2 regions of the Streptomyces sp. NPDC055189 genome follow, and region 1 is predicted to be linked to the other one. Evidence: riboswitches for the same ligand, from Rfam matches in the RefSeq annotation. Region 1 holds a riboswitch; the other holds the start of a gene.

Region 1 (3,350 bases):
CGGCATGGTCTACGGAACGGTCGCCGCGTACGGCGTCGCCTCGCCGACGCAGAAGCACTTCGGCGGCTCGTCCAAGGAGATCCCCGGCATCGGCGAGATCGGCTACATCGGCCTCACGGCGTTCGTCCTGAACGTGGTGGTCACCGTGGTCCTCACCTTCGTCCTGCGCGCCATGAAGGCCCCTGACGGCATCGACGAGACCTCTCCGGGCGACTACACGGCGGACGTCGGCGACCCCGGCGTCGTCGAGGAACTGCCGCCGGCCACGGCGGGGGCGCCGGGCGGGCACTGAGCCTTCTCGTGTACGTACGCACACGACTTGCGTACGTACGCACACGCCGACGGGCCGCCGGAGCAATCCGGCGGCCCGTCGTCGTGCGTGCGGCGGCCCCTCGTCGTCCGTGCGGCGTCACGAGGTCTTGTAGAGATCCGTTCGGACATGTGCGGCCGCCTTGGCCGCCGCGAGGGTCGCCACGTCCTTGTCGGTGCCCGCGTCCACAAGCACGAGCACGCCGCCGACCCGCACCTCGACCTTGTGGCGCGCGGTGCCGTCGTACTCGTCGCCGCCCGTGGTCCGCGTGCTCTCCACGATGGCTTCGTCGCCGAGGTCGGGCAGCTTCCCGACCGTGTGGTGCTCCTGCACCGGAGCGCCCTCGGTGTCGACGGTGACGCGGGGGCACGCGTCGTTGAGCTGCCTGCGCAGTTCGACGTGGCGCCGCGCCCGCTCGACCGGCATCGAGACCAGGCTCACGTGGACGAAGGGGTCCTTGTCCTCGGTCGCACCCGGGAAGGGACGCACCGTGTGGCCCGCGCTGTTCCCCCGCAGTCGCGCCAACTCCTCGCGAGCGTCCTTGCCGGGAGCGCAGCTGCCCCAGTCGCCGTCGGCGTAATGCAGCCCGGAGAGGCCGGTGGTGACGTCGTACGCTTTGGCCTTCGGCCCGACCTCCTTCGCGGGCAGCAGAGCGGCCTTGAGTTCGGCCTCCGTGAAGACCTTGCGGGGATCGGCCTTGTCGTCGACCCCGACCGCCCCGGTCCGCTTCTGCGTCGGTACGGGCTTCGGATCGGCCTTCCTCACCTGGTCCTCACCGCCACCGCACGCGCTGAGCAGCATCATCAACAGCGCGGCACAACCCGCGACCCGACCTCGCACGCCGTCTCCCCCTGTTCGGCCTTCAGTTCGGCCGCCACCCTAGGCGATACACGCACCGACACAAGATATGGGGCTGCCGCTCAGAGCCAGCACAAGATGTATGCTCGTGCTCGCTGTCGCCGCAGGGGAATCCGGTGCAAGTCCGGAACTGTCCCGCAACGGTGTATGAGTACGCATTTGTCGTGCCCGTGAGTCCGAGGACCTGTCGACAGCGCACCCGTTCCGCCCGGTTCGGGTGCCGACGACGTCCGGGCCTCGTGGAATGGGCTGGTGGACGCGGAGCGCAGCCGTGCCCGGTTGCGGCCCCCGTGTGTCACGCCTCCCCTCCTCAAGGCTCCGAGCCGAGCGAGGGAGTGCTCCGTGACCATCGCGCCAGCCGAACCTGCGTCAGCGCAGACCACCGACGGTCAGCAGACCGCCGACGGCCCGGGAACCGCGCTGCTGCGTACCCTGACCGAACTGACCGCCGACCTCCCCGACGCCGACCCCGGCAGAGTCGCCGCCGCCGCGCTGCGGGGCCGCTCGGCCAGGGCGGACCTGGCGGAGCTGCGGGAGCTGGCGACCGAGGCGGCCGCCGGGCTCATCTCCGAGGACCCCACGTACTCGCAGCTGGCGGCGAGGCTGCTCAGCCTCAGCATCCGGGACGAGGCCGCTTCGCAGGGCGTGCGCAGCTTCTCCGACTCGGTCGCCGTGGGGCATCGCGAGGGCCTGATCGCGGACCGCACCGCCGAGTTCGTCGTGGACCACGCTCAGCGCCTGGACTCTCTCGTGGACGCCGCCATCGAGGACGGCGCCGACTTCCGCTTCGGTTACTTCGGCCTGCGCACCCTGCACAGCCGCTATCTCCTTCGCCACCCGATCACCCGGCACGTCATCGAGACCCCGCAGCACTTCATGCTGCGCGTGGCGAGCGGCCTGGCCGAGGACGGCAGCACCCGCTCGGTGGACGAAGTCGCCTCCCTGTACGCCCTGATGAGCCGCCTGGACTACCTGCCGTCCTCGCCGACGCTCTTCAACTCCGGCACCCGCCACCCGCAGATGTCCTCCTGCTACCTCCTCGACTCCCCGCTGGACGAGCTGGACTCCATCTACGACCGCTACCACCAGGTCGCGCGCCTCTCCAAGCACGCGGGCGGCATCGGCCTCTCGTACTCCCGCATCCGCGCCCGCGGTTCGCTGATCCGCGGCACGAACGGGCACTCCAACGGCATCGTGCCGTTCCTCAAGACCCTGGACGCCTCGGTCGCCGCCGTGAACCAGGGCGGGCGTCGCAAGGGCGCCGCCGCGGTCTATCTGGAGACGTGGCACTCCGACATCGAGGAGTTCCTGGAGCTGCGCGACAACACGGGTGAGGACCAGCGGCGTACGCACAACCTCAACCTCGCGCACTGGATCCCGGACGAGTTCATGCGCCGGGTCGCCGCAGACCAGGACTGGTCGCTGTTCTCGCCGGCCGACGTGCCCGAGCTCGTCGACCTGTGGGGCGAGCAGTTCGACGCCGCCTACCGCAAGGCCGAGGCCGCCGGGCTCGCCCGCAAGTCCATCCCGGCCCGTGACCTCTACGGCCGCATGATGCGCACCCTCGCGCAGACCGGCAACGGCTGGATGACCTTCAAGGACGCCGCCAACCGCACCGCCAACCAGACCGCGGAGCCCGGCCACACGGTCCACTCCTCCAACCTCTGCACGGAGATCCTGGAGGTGACGGACGACGGGGAGACGGCCGTCTGCAACCTGGGCTCGGTGAACCTCGGCGCGTTCGTGGACACGGCCGCCGGTGACATCGACTGGGAGCGGCTCGACGAGACCGTCCGCACCGCCGTCACCTTCCTCGACCGCGTGGTCGACATCAACTTCTACCCGACCGAGCAGGCCGGCCGCTCCAACGCCCGCTGGCGTCCGGTGGGCCTGGGCGCCATGGGTCTGCAGGACGTCTTCTTCCAGCTGAAGCTGCCCTTCGACTCCCCCGCCGCGCGCGCCCTCTCGACGCGCATCGCCGAGCGGATCATGCTCGCCGCGTACGAGGCGTCCGCCGACCTCGCCGAGCGCAACGGCCCCGTCCCCGCCTGGGAGAAGACCCGCACCGCGCGCGGCGTCCTGCACCCCGACCACTACGGCGTCGAGCTGACCTGGCCGGAGCGCTGGGCCGCGCTGCGGGAACGTATCGCCGTCACCGGCATGCGCAACTCGCTCCTGCTCG
Region 2 (3,350 bases), on a different contig from region 1:
TGCGCGAAACGTACGAGAACGGCGTCCTGCGATGGGCCGATCCGCAGCAGTGCCTCGTCGTCGCCGCGCGCCGTCAGGGTCACGTCCCCGCCGAGAGCGCCCACGTCGCCGCGGCCGTCATCGAGGGCGAACAGGAACCGGCCGGACAAATCGGCGGCCCGATCGCTGGTGCACAGCAGTTCGTCCAGGGCGGACAGCCACGGGCGGACGTCCCGCTCTCCTCGGCCGTCGAGTCCCGAGAGCGGGGAGGCCACCACATTGCGCGCACGCTCGTGGCGTTCGGAGGGCAACAGCCCCACGCGGCCCAGGACATGGGCCAGTTCGTTCCCGCAGTCCGTACGCAGCCCGCGCAACTGCACATTGCCGCGGGATGTGAGATGCAACTCGTCGTCTCCGAGGTGCCGGGCCAGCTCCCGCAGCGCATCGGCCTGCCCCGCGGACAGCAGACCGCCCGGAACGCGGACGCGCGCCAGTGCCCCGTCGTCCGCCCGGTGCAGCCGAAGCGTCCCGGGGCAGGCGTCACCACGGCTGCGGGCAGACTCGTCTCCCGAGAGCGCAGGCGAGGGGACCGATGGGGGCATGGCGGCGAGCATACCGACCTATCGCAGCAGGTCCGCCTGCCCCCCGGTAGTTGATCGGCCCTTAGTATTCCTAGCGACGGGCCGGCCGGCCCGTCGTCGCCACAGACGGCGACAAGGGGAGGAAGCCCGGTGCGATTCCGGCGCGGTCCCGCCACTGTGAACCCGGTCCTGGTGCCGGGTGAGTCAGGAACTCCCTTCCCCGAGCTCTCGTCCGCTCGAGCAGGGGAGACGCCATCGACACCACCCGGGGCGTGGACACCCCGAGGAAGGCACGACGCCGCATGATCCTGCTCCTGTCGACGTCCGACACCGACCTGCTCAGCGCCCGCGCCGCAAACGGCCCGGTCACCTACCGCTACGCGAACCCCTCCCGGCTCGCGCTCGAGGACCTTCCGCAGCTCCTGGACGGCACCGATCTGGTCGTCGTACGTCTCCTTGGCGGCGTGCGCGCCTGGCAGGACGGCCTCGACCAAGTCATCGCGACCGGCCGCCCCGTGGTCGTCCTCACCGGTGAACAGGCCCCCGACGCCCAGCTGATGGCCGCCTCGACCGTGCCCATCGGCCTGGCCGCCGAGGCCCACGCCTACCTGGCCCACGGCGGCCCCGACAACCTCGAGCAGCTGGCGAGGTTCCTCTCCGACACCGTCCTGCTCACCGGCCACGGCTTCGAACCGCCCGCCGCGGCGCCCTCGTGGGGCCCGCTGGAGCGCACCGCCCGCGACATCGAGGGACCGACCGTCGCGGTGCTCTACTACCGCGCCCACCACATGAGCGGCAACACCGCCTTCATCGAGGCGCTGTGCCGCGCCGTCGAGGACGCCGGCGCCCGCCCGCTGCCGCTGTACGTCGCCTCGCTGCGTACCCCCGAGGACGAACTCATCGAGGAACTGCGCGCCGCCGACGCGATCGTGACCACGGTCCTCGCGGCGGGCGGCACGCGGCCCGCCGAAGCCTCCGCGGGCGGCGACGACGAGTCCTGGGACGCCGGAGCCCTCAGCGGCCTGGACGTGCCCATCCTCCAGGCGCTCTGCCTCACCAGCTCGCGCACCGACTGGGAGGACAACGACGAGGGCGTATCCCCGCTCGACGCCGCCAGCCAGATCGCCGTTCCCGAGTTCGACGGGCGGCTGATCACGGTGCCGTTCTCCTTCAAGGAGATCGACGAGGACGGTCTGCCCGCCTACGTCGCCGACGCCGAGCGCGCCGCCCGCGTGGCCGGCATCGCCGTACGGCACGCGCGCCTTCGCCACATCCCGGCCGCCGACAAGCGCGTCGCGCTCGTCCTGTCCGCCTACCCGACCAAGCACTCGCGCATCGGCAACGCGGTGGGCCTTGCCACCCCCGCCAGCGCCGTCGCCCTGCTGCGGCGCCTCCAGGAGGAGGGCTACGACTTCGGCACCGAAGAGGTGCCCGGCCTGGTCTCCGGCGACGGCGACGAGCTGATCTACGCGCTGATCGAGGCGGGCGGCCACGACCAGGAGTGGCTCACCGAGGAGCAGCTGGCCCGCAACCCCGTCCGTATCCCGGCGGCCGACTACCGCCGCTGGTTCGCGACGCTCCCCGCCGAGCTGCGCGAGTCCGTGGAGGAGCACTGGGGTCCCGCGCCCGGCGAGATGTTCGTGGACCGGTCGCAGAACCCGGAGGGCGACATCGTCCTGGCCGCGCTGCGCCGCGGCAACCTGCTCATCCTCATCCAGCCGCCGCGCGGCTTCGGCGAGAACCCGATCGCGATCTACCACGACCCCGATCTGCCGCCCTCGCACCACTACTTGGCCGCCTACCGCTGGATCGCCGCCTCCGCCGACGACAATGGTTTCGGCGCCGACGCGATGATCCACCTGGGCAAGCACGGCAACCTGGAGTGGCTGCCCGGCAAGAACGCGGGCCTGTCCGCCGCCTGCGGCCCCGACGCGGCCCTGGGCGATCTGCCCCTGATCTACCCGTTCCTGGTCAACGACCCGGGCGAGGGCACGCAGGCCAAGCGGCGCGTACACGCCACCCTGGTGGACCATCTCGTACCGCCGATGGCCCGCGCCGACAGCTACGGCGACATCGCCCGCCTCGAACAACTCTTGGACGAGCACGCCCAGATCGCGTCGATGGACCCGGCGAAGCTGCCCGCGATCCGCGCCCAGATCTGGACCCTGATCCAGGCCGCCAAGCTCGATCACGACCTGGGGCTCGAAGGCCGCCCCGAGGACGAGGGCTTCGACGAGTTCATCATGCATCTCGACGGCTGGCTCTGCGAGATCAAGGACGTCCAGATCCGCGACGGCCTGCACGTCCTGGGCGGCGCCCCGGCCGGCGCCGACCGCGTCAACCTGGTCCTGGCGATCCTGCGCGCCCGCCAGATCTGGGGCGGCACCGCCTCGCTCCCCGGCCTGCGCGAGGCGCTTGGCCTGGACGAGTCGGCGGCCACCCGCACCCGCGCCGACGAGGTCGAGGAGCAGGCGCGCGCCCTGGTCCAGGCGATGGAGGACGCGGACTGGGCCCCGGAGGCCGTCGCCACGGTCGCGGCGGGCCACCCGCAGCCGGTCGCCGACATCCTCGACTTCGCCGTGCGCGAGGTCGTCCCGCGCCTGGCCGCCACCACGGACGAACTGGACCACACCGTCCACGCGTTGGAGGGCGGCTTCGTCCCCGCGGGCCCCTCGGGCTCCCCGCTGCGCGGCCTGGTCAACGTCCTGCCGACCGGCCGCAACTTCTACTCAGTCGACCCCAAGGCGGTGCCCTCGCGCCTGGCCTGGGAGACCGGCCAGGCCCTGGCCG

The links. Region 1 has a riboswitch for cobalamin ahead of ACWFR3_RS24695 (ribonucleoside-diphosphate reductase subunit alpha). Riboswitches for the same ligand answer to the same signal wherever they lie in the genome.
Region 2: another riboswitch for cobalamin. It lies ahead of cobN (cobaltochelatase subunit CobN); the one in region 1 lies ahead of ACWFR3_RS24695 (ribonucleoside-diphosphate reductase subunit alpha).

What each region holds. Positions count from the first base shown of each region.
Region 1 is NZ_JBSGSG010000037.1:18,854-22,203, reverse strand. Features, by position in the region: gene mctP (monocarboxylate uptake permease MctP) at 1-292, shown strand, start outside; gene ACWFR3_RS24700 (hypothetical protein) at 410-1,150, opposite strand; cobalamin riboswitch at 1,251-1,374, shown strand; gene ACWFR3_RS24695 (ribonucleoside-diphosphate reductase subunit alpha) at 1,511-3,350, shown strand, end outside.
Region 2 is NZ_JBSGSG010000019.1:110,566-113,915, forward strand. Features, by position in the region: gene cobG (precorrin-3B synthase) at 1-593, opposite strand, end outside; cobalamin riboswitch at 642-793, shown strand; gene cobN (cobaltochelatase subunit CobN) at 863-3,350, shown strand, end outside.